2 regions of the Rhizobium sp. BR 317 genome follow, and region 1 is predicted to be linked to the other one. Evidence: predicted binding sites of a transcription regulator. Region 1 holds the regulator's gene; the other holds the start of a gene.
The links. The regulator LexA, encoded in region 1, represses DNA repair genes until DNA is damaged. The targets are predictions, from matches to a motif close to TGTTCNNNNTGTGTTCNG.

Region 1 (12,166 bases):
GACATTGTCATTGCCGCGATACCAGTTGGCGAAGCCGAGGCCGGTGCCAAGCGAGACCTGCGCGCCGACGATGCCGTGGCCGCCGTAGAAGTTCTTCTCCTTGGAGAACATGTGCATGGAGCCGCCCTTCCCTCGGGAATAGCCGCCCCGGCGTCCGGTAAGCTCGGCCATGACGCCGCGGGCGCTCATGCCAGTCGCCAGCATATGGCCGTGATCGCGGTAGCCGGTTATGACCTGGTCGCCTTCCTTCAGCGCCAATTGCATGCCGACGACGACAGCTTCCTGACCGATGTAGAGGTGACAGAAGCCGCCGATGAAGCCCATGCCGTAGAGCTGGCCGGCCTTCTCTTCGAAGCGGCGGATCAGGAGCATCTCACGATAGGCCTTGAGTTCCGCATCGCGGTCGAATTCCGCGATCGCACCACCATTGGTGTCTTTGGCAGGCTTGGATGTCGTCTTGCGGCTGGAAACGGACGCGGATTTTCGCGGCGCCATTCAACTCTCCCTATGTGAGTGGCCTCGTTATGTAGTGCCGCGTAACATAGGGAAGATTGCTCGCCACAGCAATGCTATAATTGCATGGCTCATATTCTTCGCAAGCGATTGATATGCTTATAAAAAAAGCAATTAACCAGAATTCGGTTAATTGTGACTATTTGTTGAAGATAACGATCTCATCGTCCTTCGAGTAGGTCAATTGATAGCGCGCATATTGGTCAAGCATATCCTTGTCCAGCGAGCCATCGCTGAGCAATGCCACTTCTTTTTCAAGGCGTTCGCGCTTGGCGACGAGATCGGCGAGTTCCTTGCTGCGATCGATGCGCTGCTTCTCGAAGACCTCGGTCGCCTTCAGACCGTAATCGCCGTGAATGCAGTGATAGCCGAAATAGCTCACGAAGGCGACCGTGATGGCGGGGAGAACGAAACGGCCGAACTTTCTCTTCTTATGATATTTTGTCCACATACTCGCTTGCTCAAAACGCTCTGTCGAGAATGATCTTGAACCCCAAGTCCGCGACGGAAATGCGAAGTGGCTTCCGATAAGATCACGCTAAATCAAACATCTCTGACAACACTAGCCGCCAGAGATTAACCATCCGTTGACTCTGCCATTTTTCCAACAAAAAACCGCGCCCGAAAGCGCGGTTCAAGAGCTGGAAATTATTGGCTTATAAGCCGACTCGGATTGTTATTCGACGCAGAATAAGCCTTTGCGAAAATCCCGCGGATTTTCAGGGGTATCGACTATCAGCCGCGAAGGATGGAACGGCCGGCATATTGTGCCTGAGGGCCGAGCGCTTCTTCGATGCGGATGAGCTGATTGTACTTGGCAAGACGATCGGAACGCGACAGCGAGCCGGTCTTGATCTGACCGCAGTTGGTCGCAACAGCGAGATCGGCAATGGTCGAATCCTCGGTTTCGCCGGAACGATGCGACATGACGGCCGTGTAATTGGCCTTGTGCGCGGTTTCGACGGCGTCGAGGGTTTCCGTCAACGAGCCGATCTGGTTGACCTTGACGAGGATCGAGTTGGCGACACCCATGCGGATGCCGTCACGCAGACGAGCCGAGTTCGTGACGAATAGGTCGTCACCGACAAGCTGCGTCTTCTTGCCGGTCAGGTCGGTCAGGATCTTCCAGCCTTCCCAATCGTCTTCGGCCATGCCGTCTTCGATCGAGATGATCGGATATTTGGCAGCGAGCTCGGCAAGGTATTCGGCCATAGCGCCGGATTCCAGCGTGCGGCCTTCACCTTCGAGAACGTACTTGCCGTCCTTGAAGAATTCCGTGGAGGCGCAGTCGAGACCAAGCGCGACTTCCTCGCCCGGCTTGTAGCCGGCCTTTTCGATGGACTTCATGATGAAGTCGAGCGCAGCCGGGGCGCTGGAGAGGCCCGGTGCAAAACCGCCTTCGTCACCGACATTGGTGTTGTGGCCCTGCGAAGCCAGTTCCTTCTTGAGAACGTGGAAGATTTCCGAACCCATGCGCACGGCGTCACGGAGCGTATCTGCGCCGACCGGAAGGATCATGAATTCCTGGAAGTCAATCGGATTGTCGGCATGGGCGCCGCCGTTGATGATGTTCATCATCGGAACCGGCAGCAGACGGGCGTGAGCGCCGCCGACATAGCGGTAGAGCGGCAGGTTGGCGCTCTGGGCAGCGGCCTTGGCGGTTGCGAGGGATACGCCGAGGATGGCGTTGGCACCGAGGCGCGACTTGTTCGGCGTGCCGTCCAGCTCGATCATGATGTTGTCGATCTGAATCTGGTTTTCCGCGTCAATGCCGCCGATCGCATCGAAGATCTCGGTGTTGACGGCTTCGACAGCCTTCTCGACACCCTTGCCATGATAACGCTTGCCGCCGTCGCGAACTTCGACGGCTTCATGCGCGCCGGTCGACGCGCCCGACGGAACCGCGGCGCGGCCCATGCTGCCGTCTTCGAGGTACACATCGACTTCGACGGTGGGGTTGCCACGGCTGTCGAGAATCTCGCGGGCGATAATGTCGGTGATTGCGGTCATGATAGCTTCCTGCTCGCTGGTTGTAAATCGATTGAAATCTGTCTTAGTCGAAGATGCGGAAATTACAATGCCGCCCCGCATCCTCGATTGAAGCTCCTACAGGCCGCGTAGCGCAAGTTCATGTCAGCCTGTTGAACGCCTCCCATTTCTCAGGCCTTGGCGATCGCGTCGAAGGCAAGCAGCTTTTCCAGAAGCTGCGGCATGTCCTTCAGATACACCATGTTCGGACCATCAGACGGCGCATTGTCCGGGTCTTCATGCGTCTCGACGAAGACGCCGGCAACGCCGACAGCGACCGCTGCGCGCGCCAAGGTTTCGACGAATCGGCGATCGCCGCCGGTCGAACCGCCCTGCCCGCCCGGCTGCTGCACGGAATGGGTCGCGTCGAAGACCACCGGCGCACCCATTGCCGCCATGATCGGCAGCGAGCGCATATCGGAAACCAACGTGTTATAGCCGAAGGAGGCGCCGCGCTCGCAGAGTAGGATATTCGGATTGCCGCTGTCGTTCAGCTTGGCGAGCACATTCTTCATGTCCCAGGGCGCGAGAAACTGTCCCTTCTTGACGTTGACGACGCGGCCGGTCTTGGCAGCTGCAACCAGCAGGTCGGTCTGGCGCGACAGGAAGGCCGGGATCTGCAGAATATCGACCGTCTCGGCGACAATGGCGCACTGCTCTTCCGTGTGGATGTCGGTCAAAACCGGAAAGCCATATTCCTTCTTGAGGTCGGCAAAGACTTCCAGTGCCATTTCCAGACCGATGCCGCGCTTGCCTGACAGCGAGGTGCGGTTCGCCTTGTCAAAGGACGATTTGTAGACAAGGCCGATGCCGAGCTTGCCGCAGAGTTCTTTCAGGACACCGGCAACCATGAAAGCGTGGTCGCGGCTTTCCATCTGGCAGGGGCCAGCAATCAGCGAAAGCTTTGACGAGTTGGAGAACAGGACCTTGGAGGCTCCCTCGCCAACGGTCACTTCGGAATTCGTGCTCATGCTATCTCCTCGAAGGCGAACAGCGCGCCCTGTCCGGGGGCGGGCTTTGCCAGAATACGATTGTTCTTACGCGTGTATGTGACGCCGTTAGCAGTCAAATGCGCCGATGTCACGGAAAGATCGCGGGTCTTGAAAAGGATTGCCCGCGCGCGAAGGCCGGGATCCTCGGCCGGCACCGGCAAATCGTAGAAGGCTTCCATGCCTTGCGGGGTCAGGACCTCGATCCCCGCATTGGCCGCGTGGACAGTTAGGCCGAAGGAATGATCGACTATCTTTGGTCCACCCGCGACCTGCTCGAAAAAGCCACGGAACGCAGCCGGCTTCGGCGTCGATACGGCAATTCTAGCGATGCCGGTCACGCCATTGGCATGCCGCTCCAAGGCGCCGCGATCAGCCGGCAACGGATTGATGCGCTGGCAGCAAAAGGTGAAGAAATCCGGCGAACGCAGATCGGCTGCGAAAGCGAGACGGAAACCTGCCGTCACCTCCGAGCCATCCGGCATGCGCATCGGCCGCGCAAAATCGAGCATGTTTCCGGCAGACATGGCATTGGCCCGGAAGCGCTCGTCATCGGCGACCGCATCGTCCGTACCGAAAACGATGGCCGAAAAACCTTCATCATCGATGCGAAAACGGTAGGCCTGGTCGCGGGCGACGAAAACATTGCCTTCCGCCACGCTCGCCTGGCACTGCTCCTGGGATGCAACGCCCAGGGGCTCCAGATAGATATTGTCGGGAAAGAAAACGCAGGCGTTTTCCGTGCCGAAGGGATGGCGGGCATCGGCGGCGACGGTAAAGCCGAGCTTACCCAGCCGTTCCCGCGCCCCTGCGATATTGGCCGTCGGCAGAACGAAATGATCGAGCGGATGCGGCGACGAGATCATGGTCTCCCCCTTCATTCGTCGGCAGGTTTGCGCCCATCTGCCGCTCAATTCAAGATCAAAGCGTTACGGCAAAACCAGGTAGAGCGCTCCCAGGACATCTTCAACAAGCGCGTCAAAAACTATTGTGAGGGACAGGAATGAAATCGTCGAAAATCAGGCGGCGGGAAGAAGGGTCAAGCATCCTGCCGCAGACTGCGCTCCAGATGCGCTATATCTTCCATCCACTTAGCGGAATGGCGTATACAGCGGCGCAGAACTCTGGCTTGCGGAAACGAAATAATTCGATCATCATAATATAATAACACAACTGGGAACGCAGCCTTAGGCGAATGATCGCGGTGATGGTGGCCTCGACGACGTCCCTTTATTGGCGGCACACAAAAATGCGCATTCTTCCATTTCGGATTGTCCAGGGCTAACGCAACGCACAATCCGATCTCGGAAAAGGAAGGACGGTCTGTCGTTACTTCTATTTTCGCGGCAGTACTTTGTCCGACCTGTCGAATGCCGAGGGGGAGGCATAGGTTTGATGCTCGTCGAGAGGGCGCTTACACGCGCGGTCTTGTGTCTGGTTGCATGTCTCTGCCTTGCCGTGGCGGGATGCGCTGGGCATGCCGAGGGGGTTATGAAGCCGGTCGCACTGTCGACCGCCATTCCGCACAGTTCCACGGTTGACATGCTGGTCGCAACCAGCCGGGCGCCGTCGGGTGATCCGAATACACTTTTCTCCGGCGAGCGGAGCCCGCGTCCGTATCTAACCGACGTCGCCATCTCCATCCCACCGAACCGCAAACCCGGAACCCTGCAATGGCCCAAGAAATTGCCGCCAGATCCAAAGACGGAGTTTGCGGTAACCCGGGTTCACGAGCTGCACTCCATCGCTGAAGGTCGTGCTTGGTTCAGCCAGCATACCGTCGACGGAAAGGTGCTGGTCTTCGTTCACGGCTTTAACAACAAATACGAGGATTCCGTCTTCAGGCTTGCGCAGATCGTGCACGATTCCGGCGCCCAGGTGACGCCGATGCTCTTTACCTGGCCTTCACGCGCACGGCTTCTCGACTACAACTACGATAAGGAGAGCACGAATTATTCGCGAACGGCGCTCGAGACGGCCCTCAGAACCTTATCAAGCGATCCAGAGGTGAAAGACATCACCATCATGGCGCACTCCATGGGCACCTGGCTCGCCATGGAGGCGTTGCGCCAGATGGGCATCCGGGATGGCCGCGTGAACCCGAAAATCCACAACGTCATCCTGGCATCACCGGATATCGACATCGATGTTTTCGCGAAACAGTTCGTTGAGATGGGCGCGCCGCGGCCGAAGTTCACGATCTTTGTTTCCCAGGACGACCGGGCGCTGGCAGTCTCCCGACTGATATCGGGCGATGTCTATCGCCTCGGCGCCATCAATCCGGCCGAAGAACCCTACCGCACCAAGCTCGAACGCGCTGGGATCACCGCGATCGATCTTACCAAGGTGAAAACCGGAGACAGCCTCAACCACGGAAAATTCGCGGAGAGCCCGGAAATCGTCAAGTTGATCGGCACCCGACTCGTTGCCGGGCAGCCGCTCACCGATTCCGACGTACGGCTGAGCGACGACATCACCGCTGTGATTGCCGGAACAGTCAAAGGCGTCGGTACGGTGGCTGCCAAGACAGTAACAGCGCCCGTCACCGCGATCGAAAACGCCAAAACAACCGGCCCTAAAGCTACCGATATCGAAGATACATTGAAAAGCGACCCCCAGCAGCGTGAACTCACGAATTGAACGGCCGAGATCGGCAGGTGCCAATTGATGACTTCCCTTGCGAATGAACTGGTTTCGAGGTTGTTCAGATGTTTCGGCGCCTGATCCCTGGTGTTTTGGTTCTTCTTTTTATGATGATCGTGCCGCAACTGTGCCGGGCGCAGGTTGCCGAAACACCCCCTGCGGCACCGCCTGCAAAAGTGTCCGAATTGCTTCGCTTGATGAATGATCCGGAGCTACGCCAGTGGCTGGAAAAGCGGCAGGCGGCGGAGCAGCAGCCTACCGCGGCGACAGCGACATTGATCGAGAGCGGCGAAGCCCGCGCTCGGGCGCGATATCAGGCGCTGCGAGCGGCGATTCCGAATGTCCCGGTGCAGCTCGCCGATGCAGCGCGCAGGGTGCGTGAGCAGGCAAGGAACAGCGGCTTTGCGCCAGCATTCGTCATGCTCACCATACTGGTCTGCATCGGTCTCGCGGGGGAATGGTTTTTCAAAAAAACTGTCCTCAAAGCCCGGTTTCAAAATCCTCTTGTCGCACACACGATCGGAGAATTCGGGCCATGGATCGCTTTCACCCTCGTCAGCTCCGGCATTTTCCTGGCCATCGACTGGCCGCCACTTCTGCATGTGGTGATCCTGTTTTATCTGCTGGCATTCATCGCCGCTCGCCTCGTGTTTGCCTGCTGCAAGCTATCGAGGGACGCAGGCGCCTTGTCGCCCTTCGGCTACCATAGAGCCTGTCTCTTCATCGCCGTTCTGGCCTTCGCCGGCGCCACGACGTCGCTGACCAAACCGCTCTCCATCGACGGAGACGTCGGCACCGTCATTTCCCACGGCTTCTCCATTCTCCTGTTGCTAATCGTATTTGAAGCCGTGTGGCGACGGCCGGGCGATGCGACAGCCTCCAGGCAGCTAGCGCTTGTGAATACCCTCTATTCAGTCTACGCGATCGGCCTCTGGCTTCTTTGGGTGACAAACTTCCTCGGTCTTTTCTGGCTTGGGGTCTATGCCGTTATTCTTCCGGGATTGCTGTCCGCCGTCGGACGAACGGCAGAGGCATTCGCAAAAGGACGGTGGCCGAGCGACAACAAGAACAGTGCGCGCATGGTGTTGGCAGTCCGTGGTGCGCGGGCACTCGTCATCGCAGCCGCGGTCGGCTGGATCACAGTCATCTGGCACTATGATCCCAACATCCTCGCACGAGAAAATCCGGCAATCGACGCAGCCGTTCGCGGCGCACTGAAGAGCGTCGTCATCCTGATTTTGGCCGATCTCTGCTGGCAGTTGTCGAAAGCATTCATTGACGAGAGATTGAGCGTTGCCGATAGCGACGCATCCTCGCCGTCGGCGGAAGCCGCGCGCGCGGGCCGCCTTCGCACCCTGCTGCCGATCTTCCGCAACGCGCTTGCAGCCATCGTCATCGCGGCCGCCGTCCTCACGGTATTGTCGGAAATGGGCGTGCAGATCGGGCCGCTGATTGCGGGAGCCGGCATATTCGGCGTGGCGATAGGCTTCGGCTCGCAAACGCTCGTCAAGGATATCGTCAGCGGCATTTTCTACCTCATGGACGATGCCTTCCGCGTTGGCGAATACATTCAGAGCGGCAGCTACAAGGGAACTGTGGAATCCTTCAGCCTGCGTTCCGTCAGGCTTCGACATCATCGCGGTCCGGTGTTCACGGTTCCCTTCGGCGAACTTGGCGCCGTTCAGAACATGAGCCGTGACTGGGCGATCGATAAATTCATGCTGCGGGTTCCGTTCAACACCGATGTCGCCAAGGCGAAGAAGATCGCCAAGCAAATCGGAGAGCAATTGAAGGAAGATCCGGAAATCGGCCCGCAAATCCTCGAGACCCTGAAAATGAAGGGCGTCGAGCAGATCGGCGACTTCGGTATCGAACTGAGCTTTGCCTTCACCGTCCTTCCCGGTCGGCAAACCTATATCCGGCGGCGCGCCTACACCATGATCCGCGACGCCTTCATGGAAAACGGTATCGAATTCGCTCAGCCAACCGTCCAGGTGGGCGGCGAGGAGAAATCCGACACCGCAGCCGCCGCTCTGACAATGCACAAAAAGAGAACCGCTGAACAGTTGGCACAATCGCCGGCGCCACCGACGTAAAACATTCGCGTGAGATCAGCCACGGCCTCACGCTGACGTCCTTCCTTGCCGAAGCAACACCCCGAACCTGATGCGGATGACGTCGGAAAGGAGATCGAGCGTGCTGAACGACCAGCTAACGTCTGCTGCCGCGCACGTTATTCAAATAGCGCTGACGCCGGTCTTTCTGCTGGCCTGGCCGGCACCGCCGGGTGCCTCAATGTTTTCTCGGCTAGGCTCGCCCGCGTCTCGGACCGGGTCAACAGCCTTTTCGAACGGGTGACTTCGGAGGACCCGGATGAAACGCGGCTGCTGCAGCTCTACTATCTGCGGCGGCGGACATTGGCGCTTGAGGTTGCCGTCCTGCTCGGCACGGCATCGGGCATGTGCACATGCCTTGCAACGCTCGGCCTCATGGGCGGAGCGATTCGCCAGCAATTTCGCGAGCAGCTACTGCTGTGGTTCTTCGGCCTTGCCGTCATCGCGCTCATGGGCGCTTTCGTGGCCTTTCTCTTCGAGATGATTCTGGCCGGTCGCAGTATGCTAAAGCAGATCGCCAACGACCGCACCCTGCTCGAGCATACGCACAGGAGTTCGAGTAAGAGCCCAACCTATTGAATTTCCATCCAATATTACTAGAATCGTCGCCGATCCCAGCCCCGCGAAAATTCGATCCTTCCTGTTCGATCTACAGTTTGTTCTCCTTCGTTCGGAGAGCATCGCTCTCCAAAGAGACTATTGAGCAAACAACGTGGCTTTTTATCGCTTTTGAGATGGACCGCTCCTGATCGCAGAAATCACATTTAATCGTATTCCATATACATATCAGTACCTTAGTCTGTATGCGTCGAGAAAATCCGTCAGCCCAGGACCCGTTCTGTTCCCATTTATTTGAGACACTTACAAAATATTCACCAAAATTTAAGGACTTGCGGAACACATATGGAACATATAGTGTCCGTTCTGGATTTGTTTCACGACACCTTCTCAGTCCCGAGGTTCAAAACGATGTTGACGCGCAAGCAGCAGGAACTGCTTCTCTTCATTCACGAACGCATGAAGGAGTCCGGCGTTCCGCCATCTTTCGACGAGATGAAAGATGCGCTGGACCTCGCGTCAAAATCTGGCATTCACCGTCTCATCACGGCTTTGGAAGAGCGCGGTTTCATCCGCCGTCTGCCGAACCGGGCCCGGGCGCTGGAAGTCATCAAGCTGCCGGAGGCCTATAGCCCGAGCCTGCAGCCACGCCGCGGCTTTTCGCCAAGCGTCATCGAGGGTAGCCTTGGCAAACCGCAACTTGTGCCGCCACCCGCTCCCGCCAAGCCGGTAAGTGAGGAAAACAACAGTTCGGTCTCGGTCCCCGTCATGGGCCGCATCGCCGCCGGCGTTCCGATCTCGGCCATCCAGAACAATACCCATGACATCACCGTTCCCGCCGACATGCTCGGCTCCGGCGAGCACTATGCGCTGGAGGTCAAGGGCGACTCGATGATCGATGCCGGCATCTTTGATGGCGATACCGTCATTATCCGCAACGCCACGACCGCCAATCCCGGCGACATCGTCGTCGCTCTCGTCGATGATGAAGAGGCGACATTGAAGCGCTTCCGCCGCAAGGGAGCTTCGATCGCGCTTGAGGCCGCTAACCCGGCTTACGAGACCCGTATTTTCGGGCCGGATCGTGTGAAAGTGCAAGGCAAGCTCGTCGGCCTCATTCGCCGCTATCACTGACGGGTGACACCGGTGCGATCGGCGCTCCGAAAGTACCGGTTCGCCAGTCATAGGCGCGATGAAGGCTCCATGGCCGCGTTAGATTTTCAAACGCCGCCGTTATTACCGGTTTCTCGGCGCCGAGGTTCATTTCGATGGACCCAGTCCGGCGAAGTGTTACGCCCGTAAAAAGCATAGCGCCGGAGCGGCAGCGATCAAGCCGCAGCCGTATGGGTGTGACGACGATATTGGCGGTATCGCAGGCCGGAGCGAGATAAGCAGCGTCTTCAATGGTGACAAGCATGTCGCCATTCTCCAGCATTGCCACGCACCAAGCCCCTTTCTGGCAGGCGAAACCGCCCTGCCCGGCATTGTCCAGTGCCGCATCCATCGCCTTTCGAACGGCGGTCTGTTCGTCGGAACTCAAGCGGCGATGCTTGTCCGATTTGCTGATTTTAGGGAGCTGGCTGTCGGGCGGAAGCATCGCAGGCGGTTGCTGCTCGGTGATCGCCAGGGCTCTTTGCCACTGCTCGAAGATGAAATCGGGCGGTTTCTCACGGTTGGTCGTCAACGCACCGTTTCGCAGCAAAGCGACCAGCGTACCGTCCTCGGAGATCATCAGATCGGGTTTCGGAACACCGGGGCTGAGGGCCACGACTGCGACCGAGCCAATGATCAAAAGCGCACCCGCATGCCGCAGCCATGTTTTGAGCAGGGTCATCAGCAAGAAGCCGACTATGACCGTGGGAAATAGCCAGACCGGTAGTCGGCCAAAGGGAATATTGCCGCCCCAGGCGGCGACCGTTTTGGCAACGACGATGACGGCATCGAGTCCCGCGCCGGTGATCTGCCAGAAAGGAGCATCGACGCCAAACGGCATCAGCATTGTAGCCGCCATACCAAAAGGCATGACGACAAAGGAGACGACCGGCATGGCCGCCAGATTGGCGACAAGACCATATGTCGCCAAGCGGTGAAAATGCTCTATCGAGAAGATCGCGGTCGACGCGCCGCCGATAAAGGAGGTCGACAATATGCCTCCGAAGAAGCGCGAGACGAAGAGCAGCGGACGCAGGAGCCGGAACCGGGAGAGAACGCTTTCCCGATGCGGTCGCCTCGTCCAGAGCGAATAACCGGACACCAATGCCAAGGTCGCCGCGTAGGACATCTGGAAACTTGGTCCGAGCGCCTGTGACGGTGACAGAATGAGGATGACGATCGCCGACAGTGCTACGTTTCGGAGGCTGAGGGATGGCCGGTCGAAGAGCACGGCAACCAGCATGATCGCCATCATGATGAAAGCGCGCTCTGCCGATACGCCGAAGCCGGAAATGAAATAATAGGCTGTCACCGTGACCAGCGCGCCGAAGGCTGCGATCTTCTTCGTTGGCCAGGCCTGGGCCACGCCGAAAAACAGGCTGAGGGCATAACGCAGGCCGACATAAAAGATGCCCGCGGAGAGCGCCATGTTCAGGCCGGAGATGGCAATGATATGCGCAAGACCTGAGGTCCGCAGCGCTTCCGTCGTCTCATCCGAGATCGCTCGTCTCTCATCGGTGACAAGCGAGGCCGCAAAGGCGCCGGTGTCACCGGGCAAAAGCATCCTAATCCTGTCGCCGATGCTGCTGCGCAAACGCGCGAGCCAGATATCCGCCTTATCGAAAAACGATCCCTGAGCAACATCACTGGTCGGTGATAGTAGCGTCGGCGTTCCGTAGGCAAAGCCGTTCGCGCCGGTGCCATCGAAATAGGCGCTGAAGGCGAAATCGTTGAGACCGGGCAAGGCGGGTCCGGCCGGTGGCGTCAGCCGCGCCCTGCCTTGAATGCGATCCCCGAGTTCAAAGGGCTGGAGCTGTTTGCGCACGAAAATGGTGATCTGCGCCGGAGGCCGGCGAACAGCCGGCTTTTCCGTTGCCTCGAGAGCTACGACATAGCGCCAACGCCCCTTATCGTCGGCCTCGCGCCGTTCGATCCGCCCGGTGATCGTAGTCGTCACCGCAGAGTCGAGCATCACCGTCGACGCGCGCCAGGTTTCGCATTGCGCCAAAGCCATGCCGGAGCAGGCAAGCATGGCCGCATACAGCAAGTGCCGCAACACCCGCCCCGCCTCCTGTTGGATGAAGAAAGCGGCTGCGAAGATAAGGAGGGCGGCAAAAACGGCCTGCGGCGGCGGATCGGCTCCGGCGGCAAACCAGAAGATCGCGCCGG
Region 2 (6,011 bases), 120 kb from region 1:
TGTGCGGATTGATCCAGGAAGCCCATTCAAGAGCGAGATTGGCTTGGAAAGCGGCGTCCGAGATCAGACCCATCTTCCATTCGCGATAACCTCGCAGTTCCAAAAGGCGCTGTGCAAGTCGGTCCTGGAGCGCTGCGTCGAACCGTTCGGTGCCACGAAGATGAAGGTCCTTACGAAGCCTTCGCAGCGTCGTTCGAACGATTTGATACCTTCCGACTGCCGATGAGTGCCAGACGTTCCCAGGATGCTGCAACATCAGGGTCTGGAGCCGGTCGATCTCGTTGATGGAAAGTGTGGTGAGGACAACAGGGCCTCCGGTATAAGCGCCGTATCCCAGTGTTTCCTCGTAGCCACGACCCTTGTCCGTGCCCTCGGTCTCCGCGAGGTAATCGAGAATAGGCATGGCGAGGTGCCCATCGTTCGCTTGTAGAATTTTGCTGGAAACGAAGGCGCTCGGCGGCAGAACGTTAAGGGCGAGCAGCAGGATGAAGCGCGCGAGAACAGATTGCATTGATCGAACCCCCAAAGGGTCCGAGACGGTTGTCGAAACGTCTTGCCGGACGCCTCGACAGGCGGTAACCTGAAGGTGCAATGGATTTCGGGTCGGTCAGCCGTCTCGGGGTCTAAGGCCGGGGTTGCCGCCCCGGCCAGCCTCACGCCGGTCACCCGGCGCCATTCCGACGGCGCATCCGCCAGAACGTCTATTTTCTGGCATTTTTCGACCCCGTGGATCGACGATTCAAACTCACACATCAGTCCTGTCGACATGACCGGACTCTTGACGGAGTCTGAGTCCGGGACGCCGCCACAATCGTGACCTATATTATGTTTGTCGAAACAGAAGCTCGCGTAGGCGGGAGGTCGAGATTGTTCGCCATTCCATATCAAGTGCTTCGCATCATCGAGATGGCAAAGCCGACGTGGTCACAAGTAGATATCCGAGAACAAGGTGGGCCCTGCGAACGGGTTCAGCGGCGTATTCTTAACGAGGATCCGGAATACAGGGTCAAAGACGAGCAGTCTCTGATGCGTATTCTGTCAAGCAATGGGATGCTGCCCTGGGGTGACGACTGGCACTTTCCGATAAGCAGGCTGTACGACCTGCTTTATGCGGGCAAGACATCCATTGTCGAGCATGAATTTGGTGCGATGGCCGATCTTGCAAAGATCGTCCTTGAACAGGGCGCGCCGACCGTGGACCCAGCTTTTAAGGTTGGAGCACGCTTTTTTTCGGGCCTCTACGAAATGGCGATCGCCAGTTCGACGAGATCCGTGCATGCGAAGCGGAAGGCTATCGCCGCCGAGGCTGCTTGCCATCACTTCCAATGCGTTATCGACGAACTCCGACATGACGCCTCCCCTGGTGCCTTGCTGGTCAAAGGCAAGGCTTCCGGCAACATCTTCGTCGTCATCTGGAATGCCACGCCGCGCAATCAGCGCGACGGTGCAGAAATGCGCAAGCGTGAGGAGACTTCCGGCTATCTTCAATGGGCTTTGGAACAGGTGAATCTGTTTCCCAAACTCGATACCGCGGCATTCAACGCTCTCGGGGTAGCGTCACGCTTTAGAAGGCGTGATCTTTACCCCCAGCTGCTCGACGCGCTCGTCGCAGCGAATTCCAAGTTCGAGCAATATGTCCAATACCAGGGCGACGACGACTATGATGATTTTCGATCGTGGCTCGATGAGAAAAGGCAGGAATCAGCGGCTAAAACCAAGAAGAAAAGGACACTAATCATGACAAATAACATTTCGCTCAACGCAATCATTGCTGTTGTCAGCGGGTTGGCGCTCCTCGCAGGAGTTGCCGTCCTCGGTCCGAAGAGCAGCAACGAAACTGCGAGACTCGCCGACCTCCGTCCGCATGCTCTCACGGGTGTGGACCACTCCCTCGTGGCCGACCTTCGCCCCCACGCTAGCAACAAAGTGGTCTAGTTGATGACCGCGCGCCGATCCGCCGTTCGTTGGGACACTAGATTTTCAATCTGGGAAGAGGGGTACGACTCCCATGGGACGTGCCACCCGTTCAGACAGGCAGGGCAACCCGTTTCCCCATTACGGTATGCCAATCCGCCCCGAAGGCGCGCACGCGACGTTCAGTAATGGGGAGTAGAGTTTTGACCTCCTCGCTAGCAGCCGCCGATGCCCTTACCCAAGTACGCGCTCGGTGGCTGCACAATTCGGATTTCATATGCGCAGAGTCCCTCCACCTACCCTACCCCACGGCGGTCCCGACCGTCGCCTCGAATGCCAGGGCGCGATCCATGTCGCAATGCGGGATCTCGTGAGCGCGGCCGTGGCCGCCGGCCTGGGAGGAGATGGAGATGACGACTGCCCTGATTGAGGTGGCCGACGTCATCTGCTCATGATGATCGAAAACGGGGAAGTTGGCGACTTGATAGCACGGCTCAACAAGTAGCCTTGACTCTGGGGCAAACGAGAACATAATAAGAACATATTGACGGCAGCAATCGCTGCCAATCAATTCCGCCAACCAGTTGTTTCAACTATGAAGACTCCTCTGCCAACAGAGGAGAAGGAAGATGTTTGCCCAATGTCCGCTGTATCCGTCGAGACGGAAGAATCTGAATTCGACCCCATTGAAGCAGCCCTTGCCCTTTGCGGCGGAGATGCCCGCGCGACGATCGGCGCGCTGTTGCAAGAGCTGCAATTCGTCCGTGGCCAGCTGGCCTTAGTGGAATCCGGAATGAGCGTCGGCTTTACCCGAGGATGGAAGCCCAGTTTTGAAGGAGAAGCGTGATGGAGCCTGGCATGATATCGATACAAAACATGTCGAAGGACGCTGAAGGCCAGCCGGCTGGCCGAGCTTGAGACACGTCAGTGCCCGAAACGCATCCACCAGCCTACCTGTCGCCTTCGAAGCTCGCACTGCTTCCGAAACTTTCGAGTTTCCAAGATCGCCAATATGTAGAGATCAAATGTAAATGGTGCCGGATTAGGCACCTATATGAGCCGGCCGACCTCATCGAGATTTTCGGTGATCTTCCGATCATGGGCATCGAGCGACAGTTTCGGTGCAGTCGATGCGGTAAGAAAGAATACCTGGCGTCGGATCTGCAATCCGTTAGCGGCCCGGGGGCTGTCGGCATTACCGTCCGGCGCCTTGTGAGGATCAAGACGCTCAGGCGTCCTGTCTGGAAAGACGTAAAGCGATAACGCAGCCGAGCGTCATCCTAGACACCATCTACCATTTTTGATGATGATGGCCCAAACGAACGGAGGAGCTTGAAGCAGTGTGTAATCTCTACAACGTCACGACGAACCAAGAAGCCATCCGACAGTTCACCAGAGCGATGATCGACAGCATCGGTAATCTTGAGCCATCGCTTGATGTCTATCCAGACCGCTTTGGTCCGATCGTGCGCAACACCTCGGCCGGCCGCGAAATGGCAATGGTGAGATGGGGATTGCCCAGCTCGCAACAGGCGCTCATGCAGGCCACCAAAAAACGCGCCGACAAGCTCCAGGCAAAGGGCACACCATTTGATTTCGGCCAGTTGTTGAGGATGGAGCCAGACGGCGGAACGACAAACGTCCGGCGCACGGACAGCAAACATTGGACGCGCTGGCTTGGCGTCGAAAACCGCTGTGTTGTACCGTTCACGCGCTTTGCTGAACCGGACTACGGGAGCCGAGTAGAAGGCAGCCGTGTTCCGAACGCTTGGTTTGCTGCAAGCGAGGACCAGCCGCTCATGTTCTTCGCCGGCATATGGGTGCCGCAATGGCGATCGGTTCGGAAGGTCAAGGAGGGAGAGATAACGATCGATCTCTACGGATTCCTGACGACCGAGTCCAACCGGGTCGTCGGCGAAATTCACGAAAAGGCGATGCCAGTCATACTTCGGAACGTGGAAGAACTCGAACTATGGATGACCATGCCGTGGGAGGAAGCGAAACGGCTGCAGCGGCCGTTACCGGATGACGAATTGCTGTTGCTGCCAGGAGATGTCATGGCGTCGGCGCCTAGTCAGGAGTCGACGCTGCTATGAGCGACGAAACTCAAACCGGATATTGGCACCCTCACTGCGAGCCTGTAGCTTTTACAGTCGTTGTGTCAGGTACTTTGGCGCCCCGGGCCGCATCTGCCCCACGACCAGGTTGAATGCTACCGCCAGCGCCGTCCGGAAGCTGTACCAAACTTTGGTGCTCGGCGGCCTTGGATTGGTGCGCATCGGCTGTCGGATCCCTCAGCGTGAAGACGAACGTGACGTATATAGCAAAGAAAGCTAGCGAAACTGTAAGTATAAGCAACCCTGTCACAGACGATTTTAGCGCAATCTTATTGTGTTCTATTGTTAAGTCGCTAGCGGAACTGAGTGAATCTTTTCCAAGAACCGCTAGTTTGTATGATGCGAGTAGTTGAAAGGCTGCCAAGACCACGCCGGAAAGGGTGATTATGACAACCATCCAGAGCATTACCTCATTCTCAAAGATTTGGCGAAGATAGAGTGCCTGCCTGACCTGTTCGCGGCTGATTTCAGCTTCAAAATAGCTGCGTGCATAGCAATAGTTAAGCGCGGAACCTAGGATCTGAAATTTATCGCCATCTAGCCCGACGGTTTTAACAATCTCGCCCGTGCATTGCGGCAATACCTCTCCGCTCATCACCTATTTTCCTTCAACGATTTTCTGTTCTTTGATCCTCGTGCGAAATAAAACGGACAGACTTGCCTCATTGTACCGAACCGGAATATTCCTGACCATACGCGTCAGGACAATAGCAATCATCACCACTATAATAATCGGAAGAACTTCGAAACCTACAGTATTGTGTTTGGCTAATCCAGCAAATATACTGTCGTAGCATTGGAACAGGTGGAACCTGTGCCCACTGCCCAACGTAACCCTGCGCTGGATTGCCAGTGCTGTACCCTTGGCCGTTGGGCTGAGGGGGAAATCTTGTTTGCGGTCCCGGAGTCCATTGCGTAGTAGGATATGTCATTGCCCCGGGCGGAGGGGAAGCCATTGCCCCGGGCGGAACTGTATTTGGGGTGAAGTTTGTCCCCGGCAGCATTGGATTGGGAGAGGCCATTCTCCCGGGCGGAACTGCGTTATTAGGAACCTTAGGACGGAACGAACCACTCTGCATACACCGTTGCCCCGGCAGGCATTGTGCCACGGCAACCGACGGCATGGTATTACAGACAAAAGGATTAGAGCGACTGTCCCAGCGCCAATCAATAATCGGATTGGGAACCCGCGATTAGGTTTGGCTAACGCAAGATCGACAGCCTTACGTTCTCTGCAGTGAAGATTGCTGCGCTAAGCGATCGCATTGCAGACCCAGCGTTTGCCCGCGGTGGTCTCGGACAAGTTGCCGGCAACTTGATAAGGGCGTCCATCTCGACGCTTTTGTCGAGGCTGGTGTTCGCGATGCGATGGATGTCAGCTCAGATCTCGCGAGCTCGGCACTCCAGAAGGTTCGTTACGCATACTTGCCCGCAAGCCACCCATGCTTGTGACAGTCGCTCTCGCCAACAAGATGGCCCGCATCGTATGGGCACTTATGGCAAAGGGGCGCGTCTATAAAGCTCCAGCTGTGGCGGCATAACCGCCCGGCCAGAGGAGGTCGTCGAGATGTAGGAAGGTCAAACGGAAGGTATGGCGCAACAGTCGATGAGACGGGGTCGGGAAAACCAGTATGCTCCGGAGTGCTTCGAGCGCCGCATTGATTTGGAGAACTCCAATACGGGCCAGCGACGGATGAACGGTCGCGCAAAAGGCCGGACAGACGTCAGCACCCGACTAGGCGCGTAATACGGCCCGAAACTCTTCCCGCATTCACCGGCGCGTCTACAGGTGGAGATCGGTTCAATAACCGAAGGACAACTCCATCCTGCGGACGGAAGAGATTTAGCCGATCGGCGCAAACGCCGGTCAAAACACAACCGAACCCAAGGAAGGGCCGCCAACTGAAGGTGTTTTGCCCCTTGCGTTCTTTCATTGGAGACCATCATGCGTGATAGAGCTGCGACCATCGACCTGATAAA

Region 2: the regulator LexA is predicted to act here: its motif matches at 2,439-2,456, upstream of QD357_RS01915 (dehydrogenase).

The regions. Positions count from the first base shown of each region.
Region 1 covers NZ_JARWLB010000001.1:269,444-281,609, forward strand. Annotated here, with positions in the region: gene pdhA (pyruvate dehydrogenase (acetyl-transferring) E1 component subunit alpha) at 1-495, opposite strand, end outside; gene QD357_RS01290 (FtsB family cell division protein) at 653-964, opposite strand; gene eno (phosphopyruvate hydratase) at 1,249-2,523, opposite strand; gene kdsA (3-deoxy-8-phosphooctulonate synthase) at 2,673-3,512, opposite strand; gene QD357_RS01305 (VOC family protein) at 3,509-4,396, opposite strand; gene QD357_RS01310 (alpha/beta hydrolase) at 4,926-6,170, shown strand; gene QD357_RS01315 (mechanosensitive ion channel family protein) at 6,239-8,269, shown strand; gene QD357_RS01320 (DUF2721 domain-containing protein) at 8,315-8,866, shown strand; gene lexA (transcriptional repressor LexA) at 9,257-9,979, shown strand; gene QD357_RS01330 (ComEC/Rec2 family competence protein) at 9,960-12,166, opposite strand, start outside.
Region 2 covers NZ_JARWLB010000001.1:394,877-400,887, forward strand. Annotated here, with positions in the region: gene QD357_RS01905 (hypothetical protein) at 1-511, opposite strand, end outside; gene QD357_RS01910 (hypothetical protein) at 868-1,935, shown strand; gene QD357_RS01915 (dehydrogenase) at 2,459-2,761, shown strand; gene QD357_RS01920 (SOS response-associated peptidase family protein) at 3,255-4,010, shown strand; gene QD357_RS01925 (hypothetical protein) at 4,042-4,626, opposite strand; partial or broken gene QD357_RS01930 (IS110 family transposase) at 5,453-5,572, shown strand; gene QD357_RS01935 (hypothetical protein) at 5,977-6,011, shown strand, end outside.